3 regions of the Bradyrhizobium sp. WU425 genome follow, and region 1 is predicted to be linked to each of the others. Evidence: predicted binding sites of a transcription regulator. Region 1 holds the regulator's gene; each other region holds the start of a gene.
What was found. The regulator LexA, encoded in region 1, represses DNA repair genes until DNA is damaged. The targets are predictions, from matches to a motif close to TGTTCNNNNTGTGTTCNG.
Positions count from the first base shown of each region.

Region 2: BcanWU425_RS27275 (ImuA family protein) is a predicted target of LexA. The motif match lies at 2,333-2,350, and genes of this name have one in related genera.
Region 3: uvrA (excinuclease ABC subunit UvrA) is a predicted target of LexA. The motif match lies at 3,088-3,105, and genes of this name have one in related genera.

Region 1 covers NZ_CP088089.1:4,083,217-4,090,520, forward strand. Annotated here, with positions in the region: gene BcanWU425_RS19820 (ComEC/Rec2 family competence protein) at 1-326, shown strand, start outside; gene BcanWU425_RS19825 (hypothetical protein) at 465-899, opposite strand; gene lexA (transcriptional repressor LexA) at 1,393-2,094, opposite strand; gene BcanWU425_RS19835 (molybdopterin molybdotransferase MoeA) at 2,271-3,482, opposite strand; gene BcanWU425_RS19840 (hypothetical protein) at 3,721-3,912, opposite strand; gene BcanWU425_RS19845 (HAD family hydrolase) at 4,080-4,706, opposite strand; gene BcanWU425_RS19850 (alpha-hydroxy acid oxidase) at 4,721-5,854, opposite strand; gene BcanWU425_RS19855 (S41 family peptidase) at 6,158-7,304, shown strand, end outside.
Region 2 covers NZ_CP088089.1:5,612,792-5,620,095, reverse strand. Annotated here, with positions in the region: partial or broken gene BcanWU425_RS27285 (UdgX family uracil-DNA binding protein) at 1-1,017, opposite strand, end outside; gene BcanWU425_RS27280 (putative DNA modification/repair radical SAM protein) at 1,017-2,252, opposite strand; gene BcanWU425_RS27275 (ImuA family protein) at 2,415-3,203, shown strand; gene BcanWU425_RS27270 (Y-family DNA polymerase) at 3,100-4,692, shown strand; gene BcanWU425_RS27265 (error-prone DNA polymerase) at 4,689-7,304, shown strand, end outside.
Region 3 covers NZ_CP088089.1:4,183,020-4,190,323, forward strand. Annotated here, with positions in the region: gene uvrA (excinuclease ABC subunit UvrA) at 10-2,991, opposite strand; gene BcanWU425_RS20330 (outer membrane protein) at 3,274-3,963, opposite strand; gene BcanWU425_RS20335 (outer membrane protein) at 4,194-4,976, opposite strand; gene BcanWU425_RS20340 (single-stranded DNA-binding protein) at 5,436-5,933, shown strand; gene gyrA (DNA gyrase subunit A) at 6,304-7,304, shown strand, end outside.

The DNA.
Region 1 (7,304 bases):
GGCTGGTCGCGCTGGCACTGCGCGTCGACGCTCTCGCAGACGATTGCAGTCGGGCCGCCCTGGTGGTGACGACACGTCCCGCGCCGCCCGATTGCGCGGCGATGGTGGTCGATCGGCAGCGGCTCGCCAGCCAGAGCGCGCTGGCGCTGACGCAGCGTGGTGACGGTTTTGTGGTTCAGGCAGTGAGGGCGAGAGGCACGAGCCGCCCCTGGTTGCCGGCCGGCGCCGGCGAGGGTGATTTCGACGGCAGCCTCGCGCCAAAGTCGACCGCGCCTCGCATCAAGGACGCAACGCCGGCGGACACCGATCTGCAAGCCGACGATTGATCTGATGGTGCGGAGCAACGCAGTGGTTCGGTGCGTCCGTTCGGATTCGCGGGGTGCAAACCACACCATCTCGCCGGCCACGGCCGGCGATGGCGATTCAATCCTGACCTCCGACTTCGTAGCCGGAGGGCGGCTCTGTCAGCCGATCGGCAGGTGCGTGACGGTCGGCTGCCTGTCGGCGGTGATCTGCGCCTTGTGCTCGCGCTCGGTGACCGACTGAGTCACCGGCAGTTGCAGCACCGTCGCGCGCTGGCCTTCGACGAGCTGCGTCACCAGCACGTATTTGCCGTCGGGGAATTCGATCGCATCATGATGGCGGTCGGGAACGTGCGGATCGATCTTGCCGAACTTGCCCACGCGGGAATTGATGGTGCGCGTCCAGATCCAGCGATTGTCGTAGCGGACGTCGTCGGCGAAGGCGAGCTCCGTCCCCGGCAGCAGGCAGACGGCAACAGACGGATCGGCTGCAGAGGCGAAGCCGCGCGTCGAGGTGCCGCGGAAGCTTGTCGTGACGATCGTCTCGCCGACTTCGGCGGGGCGCGACGCGACGGCATGTAGGCTGTAGTCACACATCGGGTGCTCCTCATGCTGGGATAGCAACCCGCGTCTCTTATCGAGGCGCAGGCCTCTATCAGAGTGGAAGCACGAACGCTCTGCTTGGTTGTGGGCAAATCTGCGGCTGGCTTCCGCAAGCCGCGATCACATTATCTTTCCCGAATTCAATAGGAACAAAGCTCGCCGCGATGCATTCGGGAGGCGCGTACGCGAACATTGCCAACTTGGCTGCAACGGCCGAACTTGACCGCTGGTCGCTGTTTCCTCGAACAACCGAGCCGCGAAGCGGTGCTGCTTGAAGCGGTGCTGCTTCGTCGGCGTGGCGAGGAGCCAGCGTTGGAGGAGGGGCCGGATAGTCTGTGCAGAACCAGAAAGGCTATCCAGCCGGAGCGGACGATGATCCGCTCCAATCTCTGACCGGCGATGCCGATCGGAAGCGCGCGAGGCGCCAAGCACCTCCGGCATGAAGTGCTTCCGATATGAAGTACTGCCGATAGAAAGACTCCCGGTATCAGTACTTCCGGTAAAGCCCGATCAGCTTGCCCTGAATCTTCACCCGGTTGGGCGGCAGGATGCGGACCTCATAGGCCGCGTTGGCGGGCTCGAGCGCGATCGAGGCGCCGCGACGGCGGAAGCGCTTCAGCGTCGCTTCCTCGTCGTCGATCAGCGCCACCACGATGTCGCCGGTATCGGCGCTCTCGTTGCGCTGGATCAGGGCCATGTCGCCGTCGAGAATGCCGGCTTCGACCATCGAGTCGCCGCGCACTTCCAGCGCGTAATGCTCGCCCGAGCCGAGCATGTCAGGCGGTACGCTGATAGTATGGCTGCGGGTCTGCAACGCCTCGATCGGCGTGCCGGCCGCGATGCGGCCCATCACCGGCACCGCGACGGGACGTTCGCCCTCGTCAGCGGGCAGGCTCGCGCTCGCACGCACCTTGCCGAGATTGCCCTCGATGACGCTCGGCGTGAAGCCGCGGCGGCTGCCAGCGGCTGCCTGGAGCTCCGGCAGCTTGATGACTTCAATCGCACGGGCGCGGTTGGGCAGGCGTCGGATGAAGCCACGCTCCTCGAGCGCCGTGATCAGGCGATGGATGCCCGACTTCGAGCGCAGATCGAGCGCATCCTTCATCTCGTCGAAGGAGGGCGGCACGCCGCTTTCCTTCAGACGTTCACTGATGAACCGCAGAAGCTCGTATTGTTTGCGCGTTAACATCTCGACCAAAGTCCCCCGGTTGATGTCGTCCGATTCCGAGACGCTGAATTCGGCCATAAGCCGCTGCATGCTCGAAACAAATCATGAACAGACACTATATGTTCGATACATGTTCCGCAACTGCTTAATTTACCGTGAACAGAGCAAAGTGCGCGGAACGCGCGTTGCGGGGGCGCTCAGACGGGGAGCCGCAACACTTCGCAAGCCGTGCCGGCTTCGGCCTTCGGCGCGAATGGTGCGCGGACGAGAAGTACCTGTGCTGCAGCGAGATTCGCAAGCAGCGAAGAGTCCTGATGATTGACGGGAACAACGACGCGTGTGCCATCGTCACGCTCCTCAAGATGCGCGCGCAGATAGTCCTCGCGCTGGTCGTTGGCGCCGACGTCGCGGCCGAGCACGGCGCGTTCACGGCGATGGTGAATCACTGAACGGCCCGACAGGGCGCGAATCAGCGGCACCATGAACAGGAAAGCGCACACGTAGGACGATACGGGATTGCCCGGCAGGCCGATCACACCCATTGCGCCGAGTCGCCCGTGCATCATTGGCTTGCCTGGCCGCATCGCGATCTTCCAGAACGCCATCGCGATGCCTTCGTCCCGCAGTGCCTGCTGGACCAGATCGTGGTCGCCGACCGATGCGCCGCCGGTCGTGATCAGGACGTCGGCGCCGCTCTCGCGGGCGCGGCGGATGCCGGCGGTGGTCGCCTCCAGCGTGTCGGCGGCAATACCGAGGTCGATGGTCTCGGCGCCCTCGCTGCGGGCGAGCGCGTGCAGGGCGTAGCCGTTGGAATAGACGATCTGGCCGTGGCCGGGCGTGGTGCCCGGCATCACCAGCTCGTCGCCGGTGGCGAGAATCGCGACTTTCGGACGCCTGACAACGGCAAGGTGCGGATGATTCATCCCGGCGGCGAGCGCGAGGTCTCGCTCGGTCAAACGGCTTCCCTTGCGCAGGAGCACGTCGCCCTCGCGGAAATCGACGCCGGCGGGGCGGATGTGCCGGCCGGCGATTGCGGCTTCCTTGATCGTGATCCGCTTGCCGGCGGCGACCGTGTCCTCCTGGATCACGACGGCGTCCGCGCCAAAGGGAACGACGCCGCCGGTGAAGATCCGCACGGCCTCGCCGGCTCCGACCGTCCCCTCGAACGGTCGGCCCGCTGCGACTTCGCCGATGACGGTGAGCTCCGAATCGATCGTCGCGGCATCGGCCGCGCGCACCGCGTAGCCGTCCATCGCCGACATCGCCTGCGGCGGCTGCGTGCGCCGCGCCACGACGTCACGCGCGAGCACGCGATGGTAGGCCTCGTCGAGGGAAATCATTTCTTCCGGCAGCGGCTCTGCACCCGCCAGCACCGCGGCAAGCGCGTCAGAAACCGGCATCAAGGCCACGGCGAAAACTCCTGCTCGGCACGTTCGGGCGAATGTTCCGCACGTCTTCTAGCCGAGCGCAGGCGCAGAGGCAAAAGCGGCTGAGCAGGCACAGTCATCCCGCCCCTTCACATTGTTCCGGAAGGCAGGATCAAGCGCGTCGCGGCATGATCCGAAGGAGGTCACAGATCGGCAGGAGAGTGGTCATGGAAGCGACGAAAATCATGGCAAGGCGAGAACGCGCCATGGCCTGAATCGATCAGCTCCCTGCCTGCCCGGGAGTTACGTCGGGCGCCTTGGATCCCTGATCCTTGTCGGGCAGCGGGTCGGCTTGGGATTTCAGGTCGGCGGCCTTGCTCACAAGCTTGGCGGAAAGGTCCGAATCTGAAGTTGTCCTCGCGAATTCAAGAAGAAGAGAGGCCTGCTTGGTGAGGTAGGTTTTGCCCAGCACGATGATGCATCCGTCCGTAGAAGTCCCAACGGACTCTAAGAGTCCGGAAGGCGGTATTCCGTTCCCGGAACTCTGTATAAAAATGTACAAAGTGATCCGGTTCCTCAATTTTTCAAAATTGGTCCGTCGGGCCGTGCCGTCGTGGGTTTCGCGACAACGGACCGTCGTCAAATGCCCAATGCCTTCAATGCGTTCCCGACGTCACGCGGCGAGGTCACATGCACCGCCGTCAAGCCGCGCGCGCGCGCTCCCTCGATGTTTTCGGCAAGATCGTCGAAGAACACGATGCGCCCGGCGGGCACGCCGATCGCCGCAACGACGTGGTCGAAGGCCTCCGCATCCGGTTTGCGCAGGCCGATGCTGGACGACAAATACAGCTCGCGGAAATGGCCGAGGAGGTCGGCATATTCCCTCGAGAAATGGTCCACGTGCGGCCGGTTGGTGTTGGAGAAAGCATAGAGCGGCATCTGTTTCGCTGCGCGCGGCAGCAGCTCGGCGATGTCAGGCATTTCGCCGGCGAAAATCGCGTTCCAGCCTTCCAGGAACTGCGCATCCGAAATGCCGATTCCGAGCGAGGCTCGCAATGAGGCGAAATAGTCCTCATCGCTGATCTTCCCCATCTCGTGCAACCGATAGGCTTCGCTGTCCCGCACATAGCGCGCGACGATGGCTTCGGGCTTGCAGCCGGCATGTCCCGCCCAGCAGGCGATCGCCTTGGAGAAATCGATATCGAGCACGACGCGGCCGAGATCGAACAGGAGCGCATCCGCGCTGCCGGGAGAGAGCGATGTCACCTGCGTCCTTTCACTCAGTATCGATACGGCTCGTGGTCGAACAGCGGAAACGCGCTGAACACACTCGGCGCGTTGGTTGCGGTCGCCTGGTGCAGGCAGGATTTGTTGACCTCGGCGAACGAGGTCGCACCCAAGAGGCCGAGGCAGCGCAGCACTTCGTCCTCGAGCAGTTCCAGCATGCGCGCCACGCCGGCTTCGCCGGCCGCCGCCAGCGCCCAGCATTGCAGCCGGCCGATGCCGACGAGGTCGGCGCCCGCCGCGATCGCCTTGACGATGTCGGTGCCGCGACAGACACCGCCATCGACCATGATCTTGGCGCGGCCGTTCACGGCGTCGACGATCTCGGGCAGCACGTGCATGGCGCCGCGACCGTGATCGAGCTGACGGCCGCCATGGTTGGAGACGTAGATCCATTCGACGCCGTGATCGATCGCGATCAGCGCGTCCTCCGGCGTCGCGATGCCCTTGAGGATCAGCGGGATCTTGAACTTGTCCTTGATCATCTTCACCGTCCGCCACTCCAGACCCTTCTGGTAATCGCCCCCGGTGGCGCGCAAGCGGCTCTCGCGAACGTAGCGCTTGGCGATGTCACGTTCGCGGCGGCTGTAGTGGGCGGTGTCGACGGTCAGGCAGAAGGCGGCGTAGGCGTTCTTCTCGGCCCGGCTGACGACGTCGGCGACGAAGGCGTCATCGCCGCGCACATAGAGCTGGTAGAGCCGCAGCGCGTCGGACGCAGCTTCGGCGGTCTTTTCTAGGCCGGGCTCGGACACCGAACTGAGCATGTGCGCCGCACCGAAAGTGCCGCAGGCGCGTGCCACGCTCGCCGCACCATCCGGATCGAAGATCTCGAGCGCGCCGACCGGGGCGAGGACCACGGGCAGGCGCATCTTGCGGCCGAACTGTTCGACCGAACCTGTAACCTTGCGAACATCGCGCAGCACGCGCGGGCGGAAAGCGATCTCGTCCAGCGCCATGCGGTTGCGACGCATCGTGGTCTCGGTCTCGGCCGCGCCGACGATATAGTCCCATGCATTCTGGTTGAGGTTGGCGCGGGCTTTCCGGATGAATTCATGCAGATTCTGGAACGGCTCGGTGCTGGCGCCGAGCTCGACGTTCCTTTCCGGTTGGATGCGGGGTGCTTCGTTCATTGTTATCCTCCCGAGAATTTGAAGCCTTCCCTGATCGCCTAACCCGTCCGGGGCGCCAAAACCATCCTAAAATGGCATGGCTGCGAGGCGCGGGCCGGCCGGCCGACCCCCGCTGCGCACGAACCGGTCCTGCAACGTTGCCGAAAGTTTGGGTCCGGACCAACCGATTTTTACGGTGTACCCGCCGGCGTGGCATCCCGGCCTTGAAGAAACCAGAATGGTATTGTGAGAAGCAGGCTGGATCGCCATTTGCATGGCGGCTCCCAGCCCACCGAACCGCGAAGCAAAAAGGCCAGCCTATCCATGCGGAAAACCCTGCTGTTTCCACTGGGCGCGCTCACCGGAGCGTGTCTGACCCTTTTGGTAGCCAGTCCGCACGGCGGCGTTTGGGCGGCACGGGCGGCAGCGAGCGCGGATGACGCCTATTCCAAGCTCAATCTGTTCGGCGAAGTGTTCGAGCGGGTGAAGGCGAGCTATGTCGAGAAGCCTGACAATGCCAAGCTGATCGAAGGCGCGATCACCGGCATGGTGACCTCGCTCGATCCGCACTCGCGCTACATGAACGACAAGGCCTGGACCGAGATGCAGGAGACCACCTCCGGCGAGTTCGGCGGGCTCGGCATCGAGGTCACGATGGAGGAGGGGCTGGTCAAGGTCGTCTCGCCGATCGACGACACGCCGGCATCCAAGGCCGGCATCATGTCGGGCGACCTCATCAGCAAGATCGACGGCGATGCCGTGCAGGGCATGACGCTCGAGCAGGCCGTCAACAAGATGAAGGGGCCGGTCGAGACCCAGACCAAGCTCACGATCGTGCGCAAGGGCGCCGACGCCCCGCTCGACGTCGCGATCAAGCGCGAGATCATCCATGTGCGTCCCGTGCGCTTCCACGTCGAGAACGGGGATATCGGCTATATCCGCGTCACCTCGTTCAACGAGCAGACCACCGATGGCCTGAAGAAGGCGATCGCATCGATCACCAAGGAGGTTCCGCCGGAGAAGCTGGTAGGCTACGTGATGGACCTGCGCAACAATCCGGGCGGATTGCTCGACCAGGCCGTGTCGGTGTCGAGCGCGTTCCTGCAGCGTGGCGAGGTCGTCTCGACTCGCGGCCGCAATCCGGAAGAGACCCAGCGCTTTACCGCCCATGGTGGCGACCTCACCAAGGGCAAGCCGCTGGTGGTTCTTGTCAACGGCGGCTCCGCCTCAGCCTCGGAAATCGTGGCCGGCGCGCTGCATGACCACAAGCGCGCGACGCTGATCGGCACGCGCTCGTTCGGCAAGGGCTCGGTGCAGACCATCATTCCGCTCGGCACCGGCAACGGCGCGCTGGCGCTGACCACGGCGCGCTACTACACGCCCTCGGGCCGCTCGATCCAGGCCCAGGGCATCGCGCCCGACATCGAGATCCTCCAAGACGTGCCGCCCGAGCTGAAGGGCCGGATGGACA
Region 2 (7,304 bases), 1.5 Mb from region 1:
CCGGCCGGGCCGACGAAGGGATGGCCCGCGAGGTCTTCCTTGTCGCCGGGTTGTTCGCCGACCAGCATGATATTGGCGGACTTCGGGCCTTCGCCGAATACGGTCTGGGTCGCGTCCTTGTAGAGATGGCAGGCGCGGCAGTGGGCGGCCTCCTCGCGGAGCGCTTCGAGATCGTCGGCAGCGGTCTTGCGTTTCATCGGAGCCTCCGGCCGCTTTTGAGGCTTGTGCGGATCGGTTGCGGCATTGGCGATCATGGCGCCGGTCATGCGTTCGGCGTCCTCGATCAAGGGCTTAATGATCGAAGCCTCGGGCAGGTTCCTCCAATATTTCTTCGGCATCTCCGTCTGCATCGCCTTCACCTTCAGGCGGGCCGGATTGAAGATGCTGGCATAGTAGCGCCGCCAGGTTTCCTCCAGCCGGTCTTCGCTCGGCGCCTCGCTCTTGCCGACGCCTGACGTGAACGAGAGCGCGTGGCCATCCCAATGCGCGCACAAATCCGGCGTCAGGATCGACCAGGGCATATCGGCGAAGCGCTTGGCGAAGAACGGCGCGGCGAGCTCGACGATATGATGCTCCGGCTCGAACCAGGCGACGTAGTGTGCTTCGCGTTCCCTGCCGATCTCGCGGAAGCGCACGAAGGCATGCATCTTGTTGCTCGTCGCGGTAGACCGCCTTTGCCATGGCCGTGACTTGCGCGACATCGAGATCGGTCGCGACCTCGATGAGGTCGTGATTGTCCTTCAGCCGAAACAGCAGGCGATAGAGGATCGCGAAACGCTCGGGATCGCGATGCAGGATCGCGGCCTTGGCGAGCTCGACGAATTTTGCTGGCACGTTGAAGGTGCTATCGCCACCGGCCGGCAGCGGAGACGGCGAGGGTGGCGCGAACAGCTCCGCTTCGCCGCCCTGCACGGTCCAGGTGACATCGACCGGTTTCATTTGGTGAAGCACGAGGCTACGCGCGGCTTTGCGCCAGCCGTCGAAATCGGTTTCGTTCTCGAGGGTGATGTACTGCATCAGAAGCCAAATCCCAGTTGTGTGGCCTTCGGCTTGAACCGTTCGATCAGCCGTGCCTCGTCGAGGCGGTGCGGCGCGGGCCGGTGATCGCTCAGCACGATGAACGGCAGCGCTTTGTTCCGGGGCACATGCAGCCGCGCGAGATCGGCGACGCGGATGGTGGTCGTGCGGCGCGCCGCGATGATGCGCTCGGCCGCCTTGGTGCCGAAGCCCGGCACGCGCAACAATTCCTCGCGGCTGGCCCGGTTGACGTCGAGCGGGAAGCGGTCGCGGTGGCGCAGCGCCCAGGCGAGTTTTGGATCGATGTCGAGCGGCAGCATCGCACTGTCGTCGACGATCTCGCCGACGTCGAAGCCGTAGAACCGCATCAGCCAATCGGCCTGGTAGAGTCGGTGCTCGCGCAGCAAGGGCGGCGCGCGCAGAGGCAGCGCGCGGCTGGCATCGGGGATCGGGCTGAACGCGGAATAATAGACGCGCCTCAGCCTGTATGAACTGTAGAGATTGGCGCTGGTGTGGAGGATAGTGTGGTCGGAGGCCGCGTCGGCGCCGACGATCATCTGCGTGCTTTGGCCGGCCGGTGCGAAGCGCTGCGGCTTGGCTTTCGTCTTCGCGCTACGGCTTTCCTCGGCCTCGTCCAGCTTCAGCCGCAGTCGGCCCATTGTGCGGCGGATCGCGCGCACGTCCTTCTCGGGCGCGAATTGCTGCAGGCTCGTCTCCTGCGGCATCTCGATGTTGATGGAGAGACGGTCGGCATATTTGCCGGCCTCGGAGATCAATGCATCGTCGGCCTCGGGGATTGTTTTGAGATGGATGTAGCCACGGAAGTGATGCTCCTCGCGCAGTTTGCGCGCGACGCTTACCACCTGCTCCATGGTGTAGTCGGGGTTGCGGATGATGCCGGAGGAGAGAAACAGTCCTTCGATGTAATTGCGCCGGTAGAAGTCGAGCGTCAGCTTGACGACGTCGTCGATGGTGAAGCGGGCGCGTGGCACGTTGGAAGAGGCCCGGTTGACGCAATAGAGGCAGTCGTAATTGCAGGCGTTGGTCAGCAGCACCTTGAGCAGCGAGATACAGCGACCGTCCGGCGCGTAGGAATGGCAAATGCCCATGCCGGGCGCGGTCGATCCCATGCCCTTGCCGTCGCTGGAATCCCGCCTCTCGGTGCCGCTGGAGGCGCAGGACGCGTCGTACTTGGCGGCGTCCGCCAGGATTTCCAGCTTGCGTTGCACGTCCATATTGGAATCCCTTTGATTCAGCTCATGAATCCCAAGGCCCGCCAATTCGATTGACTCCCGGGGCGTCGTTAGCTTTATATTAGAACATATCATGAACAAATGAGCTAGCCGCTGGTTCTCTTTTTGAGAGCCATCGGCAATCACCCTTGAGGAGCGGCGTATATGAGCGGCGCACGAACAAGCGCGCTTGCAGCCTTGCGCGGCCAGATCGAGCGCATCGAGACGGCGGAGGTCGTGCATCATCGCGACCGTGTCGCGCTCGGCCATCGCGAGGCCGACAGCGCGCTGAAGGGCGGGCTCGCACGCGCGGCAATCCACGAGGTATTTTGCGAAGGACGTCAGGGCGCGGCCGCGACGGGCTTTGTCACCGGACTTGCGGGGCGCGTGACGGCACGCAAACCGCTGCTGTGGGTGCGGCAGGATTTTTCAGAAATTGAAACCGGTGCGCTGTCGATGAGCGGGCTCACCGAGATCGGTCTCGATCCGCGCCGCATGGTGATGGTGCGCGCCGCCGACGTGGAGAGTGCGTTGCGCACGGCGGCCGATGCGCTCGCCTGCGACGCGCTGGGTGCGATCGTGCTCGAGCTCTGGGGCGAGACGCGGCAGTTCGATCTGGTTGCGAGCCGCAAGCTGACGCTGGCTGCGCAGTCTTCTGGTGTCACCGGCTTGCTGCTGCGGATGGCCGCGCAACCTTTACCCTCAACCGCCGAGACCAGATGGATGCTGCGCGCGGCGCATTCGCCGCCGGGCGCGATGTGGAGTGCCTGGGGGGCGCCGCGCTTCGATGCCGAGCTCCTGCGCAATCGTCATGGCCCGTGCGGCCGGTGGATCATGGAATGGAAATGTGATGAGTGCCAGTTCTCTGAATCGTCGGCGTATCCTCAGCCTGTGGCTGCCGCGCCTGCCCATCGATCGGATCCAGCGGTTCTTCGGCAACGTCGGACTGCATGAAAATAATGCGCCCAGCATCGTCGTTGCCAAGGACAGCAACGCGCTGGTGATCCATGCGCTGGACGAGGCGGCCGAGCGCCTCGGTCTGCATATCGGCCAGCCTTTGGCCAATGCCCGGGCGATGTGTCCTGATTTAAAGGTGTTCGACGCCGATGCCGTGGCCGATGCCAAGACGATCGGCGACATCGCCGACTGGTGCGATCGTTTCACGCCGCTGGTGGCACTCGATCCGCCGCACGGGCTGTTCCTCGACATCACCGGCTGCGCGCATCTGTTCGGCGGCGAGGCTGCGCTGTTGCAAACCCTTGTCCGCGCCCTCGACCGCCAGGGCTTTGCCGTCAGCGCGGCGATCGCCGGCACCTCGGTCTGCGCGCGCACGCTGACGCGGCAATCTTCAGGGACCATCGTTGCCGATGGCGAGGAGGCGGCGGCAATCAGTCGGTTTCCGGTGTCCGCACTTGGCGCGGGTGAGGCCATTACCACCGGTCTGCGACGCGCCGGCCTGAAGACCATCGGCGATGTCGCCTCGCGCACGCCGAGCGAAATCACGGCGCGGTTCGGTGCGCGGTTCTCCACGCTGCTCGCGCATGCGCTGGGGCAGGGCGATGCGCCGATCAATCCACGAAAGCCGCCGCCTGATTACATCGTGGAGAAACGCTTTGCCGAGCCGATCGCGACCGACACCATGATCGCGATGACGCTGTCGCGCCTGGCGGATACGTTGATCGCGTCGATGGAGAAGCAGGGCAAGGGCGCGCGCCGCCTGGAAGCTGCCTTCTTCCGTACCGACGGCGCGGTGCGCGCCATCATGGTCGAAACCGGACGTCCCGTGACGCGGAGCGCGGTCGTCGACCGGCTGTTCCGCGAGCGTCTCGATGCACTCGCCGATCCCCTCGATCCCGGCTTCGGCTTCGACATGGTGCGGCTGTCGGCAAGCCGCACCGAGATCGTGGTGCAGGAGCAGCGCGATCTCGACGCCCATGTCCACGACAATGACGAGCTTGCCGCGCTGATCGACCGCATCGCCGCGCGCATCGGCGGAAAGCGCGTCGTCGTGCACCTGCCTGAGGATACCCATATCCCTGAATGTGCGGTGCTGGCGGCGCCTGCCCAGCATCATCTCGCCGTGGCCATGCAGGCCGAATGGCCCGCGCGCACCGAGGGTGAGCCGCCGCTGCGTCCGTTGCGGTTGTTCGACAAGCCTGAGCCGATCAATGTGCCGTTCGCGACCGTGCCCGACGGGCCGCCGCATCAATTCACCTGGCGCCGCGCGCAGCATGCGGTGGTGCGGGTGGAGGGCCCCGAGCGCATCGCCATGGAATGGTGGCGGCAGGACGGCAAGCAACTGACACGGGATTATTTTCGTATCGAGGATGCCGAAGGCCTACGCTTCTGGATCTTTCGCGACGGTCTTTACGAGGGGGAGTGCTTCGACGACGACGGCAAGCCCGCTCCTCCCGGTTGGTATGTGCACGGTCTCTTCGCATGAACACGCCCGCTTATGCCGAGATCGGCATCACCACGAATTTCTCCTTCCTGCGCGGCGGCTCGGATCCGCGCGACTATGTACACCAGGCCAGCATCCTGGGCATTCCCGCGATCGGCATTGCCGATCACAACACGCTCGCCGGTGTGGTGCGTGCCTACAAGGAGCTCGACAATGACAAGGTGCTGCACAAGCCGAAGCTTCTGATCGGCACCCGCATCGTCTTCATCGACGGCACGCCGGATATCCTGGTCTATCCGTGTGACCGCGCCGCCTATGGCCGGCTGTGCCAGCTTCTCACCCGGGGCAAGCGCGGCGACGACATCACGCGGATCGCGAAGGGCGAATGCCATCTCACCTTCGCCGATCTCCTTGCGTTTTCCGAAGGCCAGCTCCTGATCCTGACGCTGCCGCATCGCTTCGATGCGGCGCAAGCGCAGGACATCCTCGCCAAGCTGAAGGCAAGTCGCGCCGAGGGCGTGTGGCTGGCGGCGAGTCTGGTCTATCGCGGCGACGATCGCCGTCGCCTCGCGCAGTTCGATGATCTCGCCGCAAAAGCAAAAGTGCCGCTGCTTGCGACCAACGAGGTGCTCTATCACCACCCCGCGCGCCGTCCCCTCCAGGACGTGCTGACCTGCATCCGGGAAAAGACCACGATCGAGGCGATCGGCCGGAAGCTGGAAGCCAATGCCGAGCGGTTTCTGAAGACGCCCAGGGAGATGGCGCGGCTGTTCCGCGATTTCCCTGACGCTGTCGCGGAGACCATGCGCTTTGCGGACAAGATCACCTTCTCGCTCGATCAGCTCAAATACCAGTATCCGGACGAGCCGGTACCGCGGGGCAAGACCGCGCAAGGGCATCTGGAGGATCTGACCTGGGCCGGTGTCGACAAATATTTCGGCGGCAAGATCGACGACAAGCTGCGCGCCACCCTGAAGAAAGAACTCGCACTGATCGCCGATCTGAAATACGCGCATTACTTCCTCACCGTGCACGACATCGTGCATTACGCCCGCAGCCAGAACATTTTGTGCCAGGGGCGGGGATCGGCGGCGAATTCGGCGGTCTGCTACGTGCTCGGCATCACCTCGGTCGACCCGACCAAGGTCGATCTGCTGTTCGAGCGCTTCATCTCCAAGGAGCGGCTGGAGCCGCCCGACATCGACGTCGATTTCGAGCATTCGCGGCGCGAGGAGGTGATGCAGTATGTCTATCGGCGTTACGGCCGTCATCGCGCCGCGATCATCGCCACCGTCATCCATTATCGCCCGCGCAGCGCCATCCGCGACGTCGGCAAGGCGCTGGGCCTGACCGAGGACGTCACCGCCGCACTCGCCGACACCGTCTGGGGCAGCTGGGGCAAGGGTCTCAACGACATGCAGGTCAGGCAGGCCGGCCTCGATCCGCAAAATTCCATGATCAACCTCGCTGTCGAGCTCGCGACCGAGTTGATCGAATTCCCGCGTCATCTGTCTCAGCATGTCGGCGGCTATGTGCTCACGCAGGACCGGCTCGATACCTATGTGCCGATCGGCAACGCCGCGATGGACGATCGCACCTTCATCGAATGGGACAAGGACGACGTCGACGCGCTCAACATGATGAAGGTCGACGTGCTCGCGCTGGGCATGCTGACCTGCATCCGCAAATGCTTTGATTTGATCGAGCAGCACAAGGGCGAACGCTGGATGCTGGCGAGCGTCCCGCAGGATGATTCCAGGGTTTACGACATGCTGTGCGACGGGGAATCGCTCGGCGTGTTCCAAGTCGAGAGCCGCGCGCAGATGAACATGTTGCCGCGGCTGAGGCCGCGGACCTTCTACGATCTCGTGATCGAGGTCGCGATCGTGCGGCCTGGTCCGATCCAGGGCGACATGGTGCATCCTTATCTGCGGCGGCGGAACGGCCTGGAAAAGGTGAGCTATCCGTCTCCGTCGCCGGATCATGGCGACAAGGACGAGCTTTACAGGGTGCTGCACAAGACGCTCGGCGTGCCCTTGTTCCAGGAGCAGGCGATGCGGATCGCGATCGAAGCCGCGAAGTTCACGGCCGAGGAGGCCAACGGCCTGCGCCGTGCGATGGCAACATTCCGCAATGTCGGTACCATCGACAAGTTCGAAGACAAGATGATCGGCAACATGATCGCGCGCGGTTATGCGCCTGATTTTGCCAGAAACTGTTTCGAACAGATCAAGGGGTTTGGCAGTTACGGTTTTCCGGAGAGCCATGCCGCAAGCTTCGCGCAGCTTGTCTATATCTCCTCATGGCTGAAGCATTATCACCCTGATGCATTCTGCTGCGGCCTCCTGAACTCGCAGCCGATGGGCTTTTACGCCCCGGCGCAGATCGTCAGCGACGCCCGCAAGAACGGGGTCGAGGTGCGCGAGATCGATGTGTCCTACAGTTTTGCGCAGAGCACGCTGGAGCAGGGAAACGGCGGATATTGCGCGGTACGTCTCGGCTTCCGCCAGATCGACGGTTTCCACTGGCTGGACGAGGATGAGGAAAGGCTGAAAAGAGGCGCGTCCCGGAATGACCATGTGGAGAGAGCGCCCGACTGGGCCGACCGCATCGTCGCCGCCCGCAACCGCCGGCCCTTCACATCGCTGGAAGAC
Region 3 (7,304 bases), 100 kb from region 1:
CGGCGTAACCTACTCGGCCGCCTCGCTCGCCGCGCGTCTCCGCTTCGGCTTCCGAGCCTTCGCCAGCACCGGCGCCAGGAACTTCCCCGTATAGCTCCGCGGCGCTTTTGCGATGTCCTCTGGCGGGCCCCAGGCGACGATCTCGCCGCCGCCATCGCCGCCTTCGGGGCCGAGGTCGATGACCCAGTCGGCGGTCTTGATCACTTCGAGATTGTGCTCGATGACGACGACCGTGTTGCCCTGCGCGACCAGCTCGTGCAGCACCTCCAACAGCTTCTTGACGTCGTGGAAATGCAACCCGGTGGTCGGCTCGTCCAGGATGTAGAGCGTGCGGCCGGTGGCGCGCTTTGACAGCTCTTTTGCGAGCTTGACGCGCTGGGCTTCGCCGCCCGAGAGCGTCGTGGCCTGCTGGCCGACATGGATGTAGTCGAGGCCGACGCGATGCAGCGTCTGGAACGTCTCGCGTACACGTGGGACCGCCTTGAAGAACTCGGCCGCTTCCTCGACGGTCATGTCGAGCACGTCGGCGATGCTCTTGCCCTTGAATAGGACCTCCAGCGTCTCGCGGTTGTAGCGCTTGCCCTTGCAGACGTCGCAGGTGACGTAGACGTCGGGCAAGAAGTGCATCTCGATCTTGATGACGCCGTCGCCCTGGCAGGCCTCGCAGCGGCCGCCCTTGACGTTGAAGGAGAACCGGCCGGGCTCGTAGCCGCGCGCTTTCGACTCGGGCAGGCCGGCGAACCATTCGCGGATCGGCGTGAAGGCACCGGTATAGGTCGCGGGGTTGGAGCGCGGCGTGCGACCGATCGGCGACTGGTCGATGTCGATGATCTTGTCGATGTGCTCGAGGCCCTCGATGCGGTCGTGCGGCGCGGCGCCTTCGCTGGCATTGTTCAGCTTGCGGGCGATCGCCTTGTAGAGCGTGTCGATCAGCAGCGTCGATTTGCCGCCGCCGGAGACGCCGGTGACGCAGGTGAACAGGCCGAGCGGAATTTCGGCCGTAACGTTCTTGAGGTTATTGCCGCGCGCGTTGACCACCTTGATGGTGCGGCGATGGTTCGGCGGGCGCCGCTCGGGCACCTCGACCTCGAGCTCGCCGGTGAGATATTTGCCCGTCAGCGAGTTGGGGTTGCGCATGATCTCGGCGGGCGTGCCTTCGGCGATGATGTTGCCGCCATGCATGCCGGCGCCGGGGCCGATGTCGAGCACGTGGTCGGCGAGCAGGATCGCGTCCTCGTCGTGCTCGACCACGATCACGGTGTTGCCGAGGTCACGAAGTCTCTTGAGCGTGTCGAGCAGGCGCGCGTTGTCGCGCTGGTGCAAGCCGATCGAGGGCTCGTCGAGCACGTAGAGCACGCCTGTTAGCCCCGAGCCGATCTGCGAAGCCAGCCGGATGCGCTGGCTTTCGCCGCCGGAGAGCGTGCCGGAGGAGCGGGAGAGCGTGAGGTAGTTGAGGCCGACGTCGAGCAGGAAGGTGAGGCGCTCGCGGATCTCCTTGAGGATGCGGCCGGCGATCTCGTTCTGCTGGGTGTTCAGCGCCTCCGGCACGGTCTCGAACCACGCGCCGGCGCCCTTCACCGACATCTCGGAGATGTCGCCGATATGCTTGCCGCCGATCTTGACGCAAAGCGCCTCGGGCTTCAGCCGAAAGCCGTGGCACGCCTCGCAGGGCACGTCGTGGAAGTACTTCGCCAGCTCCTCACGCGCCCACTCGCTCTCGGTCTCGCGATAGCGGCGGTTGATGTTGGTGATGACGCCCTCGAACGGCTTCTTGGTGTCGTAGGAGCGGACGCCGTCCTCGTAGGAGAACTTGATCTCGTCCTCGCCGGAGCCATGGAGGATCGCGTTCTGCGTCTTCTTGGGCAGATCCTTCCATTTGGTGGTCAGCGTGAACTTGTAGTGCTTGCCGAGCGCAGTCAGCGTCTGAATGTAATAGGGCGACGAGGATTTGGCCCAGGGCGCGATTGCGCCCTTGCCAATGGCGAGCTCCTTGTCGGGAATGACGAGGTCTTCGTCGACATGCTGCTCGACGCCGAGGCCGCCGCACGCAGGACAGGCGCCATAGGGGTTGTTGAACGAGAACAGCCGGGGCTCGATCTCGGGGATGGTGAAGCCGGACACCGGGCAGGCGAACTTTTCCGAGAACAGCATGCGCTCGGGTCCGCTCTTGTCGTGGATCTTTGCGGTCTTCTTCCTCTCTTCCGCGGGTGCTGCCGCAGCCGGCGCATCCGCGAATTCGATGACGGCGAGGCCCTCGGCAAGTTTCAGCGCGGTCTCGAAACTTTCGGCGAGGCGCTGGCCGATGTCGGGGCGCACCACGATGCGATCGACGACGACGTCGATGTCGTGCGGGAATTTCTTGTCGAGAACAGGGGCTTCGGCGAGCTCGTGGAAGGCGCCGTCGATCTTGACGCGCTGAAAGCCCTTCTTGAGCCATTCGGCAAGCTCTTTGCGGTACTCGCCCTTGCGGCCGCGCACGACCGGCGCGAGCAGATAGAGGCGCGAGCCCTCGGGCAGCGCCAGCACGCGATCGACCATCTGCGAGACGATCTGGCTCTCGATCGGCAGGCCGGTGGCGGGCGAATAGGGCACGCCGACGCGCGCCCACAGCAGGCGCATGTAATCGTAGATTTCGGTCACCGTGCCGACGGTGGAGCGCGGGTTCTTCGACGTCGTCTTCTGCTCGATCGAGATCGCCGGCGACAGGCCGTCGATCTGGTCGACGTCGGGCTTCTGCATCATCTCCAGGAACTGGCGGGCGTAGGCAGACAGCGATTCGACGTAGCGGCGCTGGCCTTCGGCGTAGATGGTGTCGAACGCGAGCGAGGATTTGCCGGAGCCCGACAGCCCCGTGAACACCACCAGCTTGTCGCGGGGAATCTCGACATCGACGTTCTTGAGATTGTGCTCGCGCGCGCCACGGATGGTAATTGCGCGCAGGTTTGATCCCACGTTCTGCTGTTGGCGCTTCGCCTTGATCACTTCATCCATCCGGGTTGCCCTCAAGGAATCCCAAAGGCGCGCGATCGCGCCAACGAAAAAGGCGCGCTTCGCCCGGAACCGGGATCGGCGCCGATGGGGTTGTCAGCGAACGTAGGAAGAACGGAGACGGATTTCCAGTGGGACTTGCGAATCGTCAACGGATTGTTGGCGCACTGGCGGCATCTGGCAGGAGCAGGGTGGAACTGCGCGGCAACGTGCCCGACAAAACAAAAAGGCCGGCACAAGGCCGGCCTTTCGTAACGCGGATGGCGTTGGGGCTAAGTACTGAACTCAGTACTTGGCGACCACCGGGCCCCCGAAGTGATAGTTCACGCCGACCTGCACGGTGTGAAACTCGAGCGTGCCGGAGGGCAGGGCGCCCGAGAAGTAGGTCTCGCCGCCGAGGCTGCGAAAGAGGTACTCGCCCTTGACCGACCACTGCGGAGCGAAGAACGCTTCGACGCCCGCACCGACGGTCCAGCCGGAGTGCCACTTGCTGTCGGAAACGGTCACGCCGAGCGCGCTGACGCTGAGCTTGTTGTCGATCCAGGCGTAACCACCGGTGCCGTAGAACAGGACGTTGTTGACGGCGTAGCCGATGCGGCCGCGCACGGTTCCCATCGCATCGGTTTTGGAGCTGAGGGTGGTGCTGACGAGGCCGAAGCCGGGGACGGCAACGGGGCCGGTGACCGACGCGCTGACATCAGCCCAGGAACCATCGGCCTCGACGCCGAGCACGACATTGCCGGTCTGCCAGTTGTAGCCGGCAGTACCGCCGACGAAGCCGCCCTTCATCTTCGGGTCGGTCGAGGAATTTTCCCAAGCGCCGCCACCGACGATACCGAGGTAGAAGCCGGTCCAGTTGTAGACCGAAGCCATGGCCACCGGGGCCTTGGTGTAGGGGCGCGCCGCGAGATCAGCGGCCGAAGCCGGGGCGGCGAGAGCGAACAAACAGGCCGAAGCCAACAAAACCTTTTTCATTTTCAACTAATCCCAGTCCCAGTTTCTGATTGTGCCTTCCACGATAGGGAGGGCATCGGACTCACTTGCCCAACTGATGCCGTACTTACACCAGTGAAGCCGCAAGTTGTGTCACTCAAAAGCAACAACGGTCGGAAAACGGAACGGTTATTGACCGATTAATATCGGAGGACTGCACAGCAAAAGGCCGGCGCAAGGCCGGCCTTCGAAGTGCGATATGTCCAGCGCGATCAGTACCTTGCGATGGCCGGACCGCCCCAGCGATAGTTCAAGCGCACCAGGCCCATGTCTACGTCCTGGCGAATCCGGTCGCTGCCGAATACCGCACCCGCGGGCGTTGTGAAGCCGATCGTGCGATCGCCAAGGAAGATGTGGTCGTACTCAAAGCCCAGCGACCAGTTCGGGGCGAAGCCGAATTCCAGACCGGCCCCGACCGTGCCACCCCAGCGAGTCTCCCGGGCCGAAGCCAACAGCGCGCCCGCGCCGGGCGTACCCGCAGCAGCGTAGATGTCGTACTTGTCACCGACGACGGCGGCGCCGCCCTTCACGTAAAGCAGCACGTTGTTCCAGGCGTAACCGACCTGACCGGTGATGAGACCGAAAGCGTCGATGCGGGAACGGTTGCGATCACCCGTCACCAAAGCGGTACCAGGGAAGAGGGTGCTCACGTTGTCGCCCCGGAAATCAGCCCAGTTGCCCTGGCCTTCCAGACCGAACACCCAATTGGCGGACTGCCAGCGATAGCCGATCTGGCCGCCGACGGTGCCCCCTGTTGCATTGTGACAGCCTTCGCCGACGAGAACGCCGGTCGCGGGCGTGACGAAGTCCCAGCACTTGTGGCTGGAGCCACCGCCGCCGTTGATGCCGATGTAGAAGCCGCTCCAGTCGTAGATGGCGGCAACCGCCGGCGGCGGGGCTTTGGTGTAGGGACGCGCGGCCATGTCCGCCGCGCTTGCGGGAGCCGACAAGCCCATCGCCACTGCACCGATTGTACAAATAAGAAGCTTATTCATTGCCAGTCTCCCCAGGTTTCGTCCGCTTCTTATGTCCCCGAAGCGGCTGATCAGGCGCGAGGGCCCATATGAACTAAGTCCGAGGCAACCGTAGCTCTACGGAGCGGCAGAGTCCGTCTCCCAAATGCAACAATACCGGGGCAGTGCGAGTACCCATAACTTGCTGAATGTTAAGTTCTTTCTTCCATTTTTGGGAACCTACAAAGGTTCCAATCGACGTGTGCCTTTCCGCAACACATTTGGCCGATCGATCCCACGCCTTCAGATCTGTCTTCGCCAAGAACAAATCTGGAACGAACCGGAGGTCGATGCTATATGTGGGGATAACCGGAAGGGTGACGGCCTGATCGTCGTCCGCAAGTGTTCGGCGAGCGTATAGGGTCGCCTCAACAGGCACGGCGGAACGCGGGAGCGGACCGGCCTTCTTGAATTCAGTGGCATTCGGAGCGGAGAGCGGAGATGGCGGGAAGCGTCAACAAGGTCATTCTGGTTGGAAATCTCGGCAAGGATCCTGAAATCCGCCGCACCCAGGACGGGCGGCCGATCGCCAATCTGAGCGTCGCGACCTCGGAGACGTGGCGCGACAAGGCGACTGGCGAGCGCAAGGAAAAGACCGAGTGGCACCGCGTCGTGATCTTTAATGAAGGGCTCTGCAAGGTCGCCGAACAGTATCTGAAGAAGGGCGCCAAGATTTACGTCGAGGGTGCGCTCCAGACCCGCAAATGGACCGACCAGAGCGGTGTCGAAAAGTACTCGACCGAAGTCGTGCTGCAGGGGTTCAACTCGACCTTGACGATGCTGGACGGTCGTAGCGGCGGTGGCGGAGGCGGCAGCTTCGGCGACGAGCCGGGCGGCGATTTCGGCTCCTCCGGTCCGGTCAGCAGCGCGCCGCGGCGCCCTGTTGCCGCCGGCGGCGGTGGCCGCAACAGCGACATGGACGACGATATCCCGTTCTGAGCGATTCCGCTCCAAGAACGCGGCGCCTGATGCGGACGCCCGGCCGGATGGGCGGCGCTTCTCATCTCATGTCAGAACATCCCACTAATCGACAGGACGGGCTCGGCATTTCCGGGCCCGCTTCATGTTTGGGGTGAGCTCGGATTGCGGCTTGGCAAACGCGCCGACGCGGCAAGCTCACCGCGCGGCTTTCCACGCGTGAGCGGCGATTTTGCAAGGCCGATGCGAGTGCTGTCCGAGACACCGCTCGCAAGGGCTTAAGTTGTTGGAAAAATAGGCGGAAAAAGCGCTTCCCAGAACGCCGCGAGGGTGGTTATCAGAGGCTCGATGCGCTATATGATTCCCAGATAAAACCTCACCGGATTTCCCCTTGGCTGACGACGACGACAAGCCCGGCGACCAGCCGGCGCAACCCTCGGATATTCGCCCCGTCTCCATCTTCGAGGAGATGAAGAAGTCCTATCTCGACTACGCCATGAGCGTGATCGTGGCGCGGGCGCTGCCTGACGCCCGCGATGGCCTGAAGCCGGTGCATCGCCGCATCCTGTACTCGATGAACGAGCAGGGGCACACGCCGGACAAGAAGTACGTCAAGTCCGCCCGCGTGGTCGGTGACGTCATCGGTAAATATCATCCGCATGGCGACCAGTCGATCTACGACGCCATGGTCCGGATGGCGCAGGACTTCTCCATGCGCGTGCCGCTGATCGACGGCCAGGGCAATTTCGGCTCGGTCGACGGCGATCCCCCGGCTGCCTATCGTTATACCGAAGCCCGATTGACGAAGGCGGCGCTGGCTCTGCTGGCCGACATCGACAAGGACACGGTCGACTTCCAGCCGAACTACGACAACAACGAGACCGAACCGTCGGTCTTGCCAGCCAAGTTCCCGAACCTTCTCGTCAACGGCGCCGGCGGCATCGCGGTCGGCATGGCGACCAACATCCCGCCGCACAATCTCGGCGAGGTCATCGACGCCTGCGTCGCGCTGATCGACAACCCCGCGCTCACCATCGACGAGCTCATCAACATCGTGCCGGGACCCGACTTCCCGACCGGCGGCGTCATCCTCGGACGGCAGGGCATCCGCGCCGCCTATCACCTCGGCCGCGGCTCGGTCATGATGCGCGGCAAGGTCGCGATCGAGACCATCCGCAAGGAGCGCGAGGCGATCATCATCACCGAGATTCCCTACCAGGTGAACAAGGCGACGATGGTCGAGCGCATCGCCGAGTTGGTCAAGGAAAAGAAGATCGAGGGCATCGGCGACCTGCGCGATGAATCCGATCGCGACGGCTACCGCGTCGTCATCGAATTGAAGCGCGACGCCGTGCCGGATGTGGTGCTCAATCAGCTCTACAGGTTCACGCC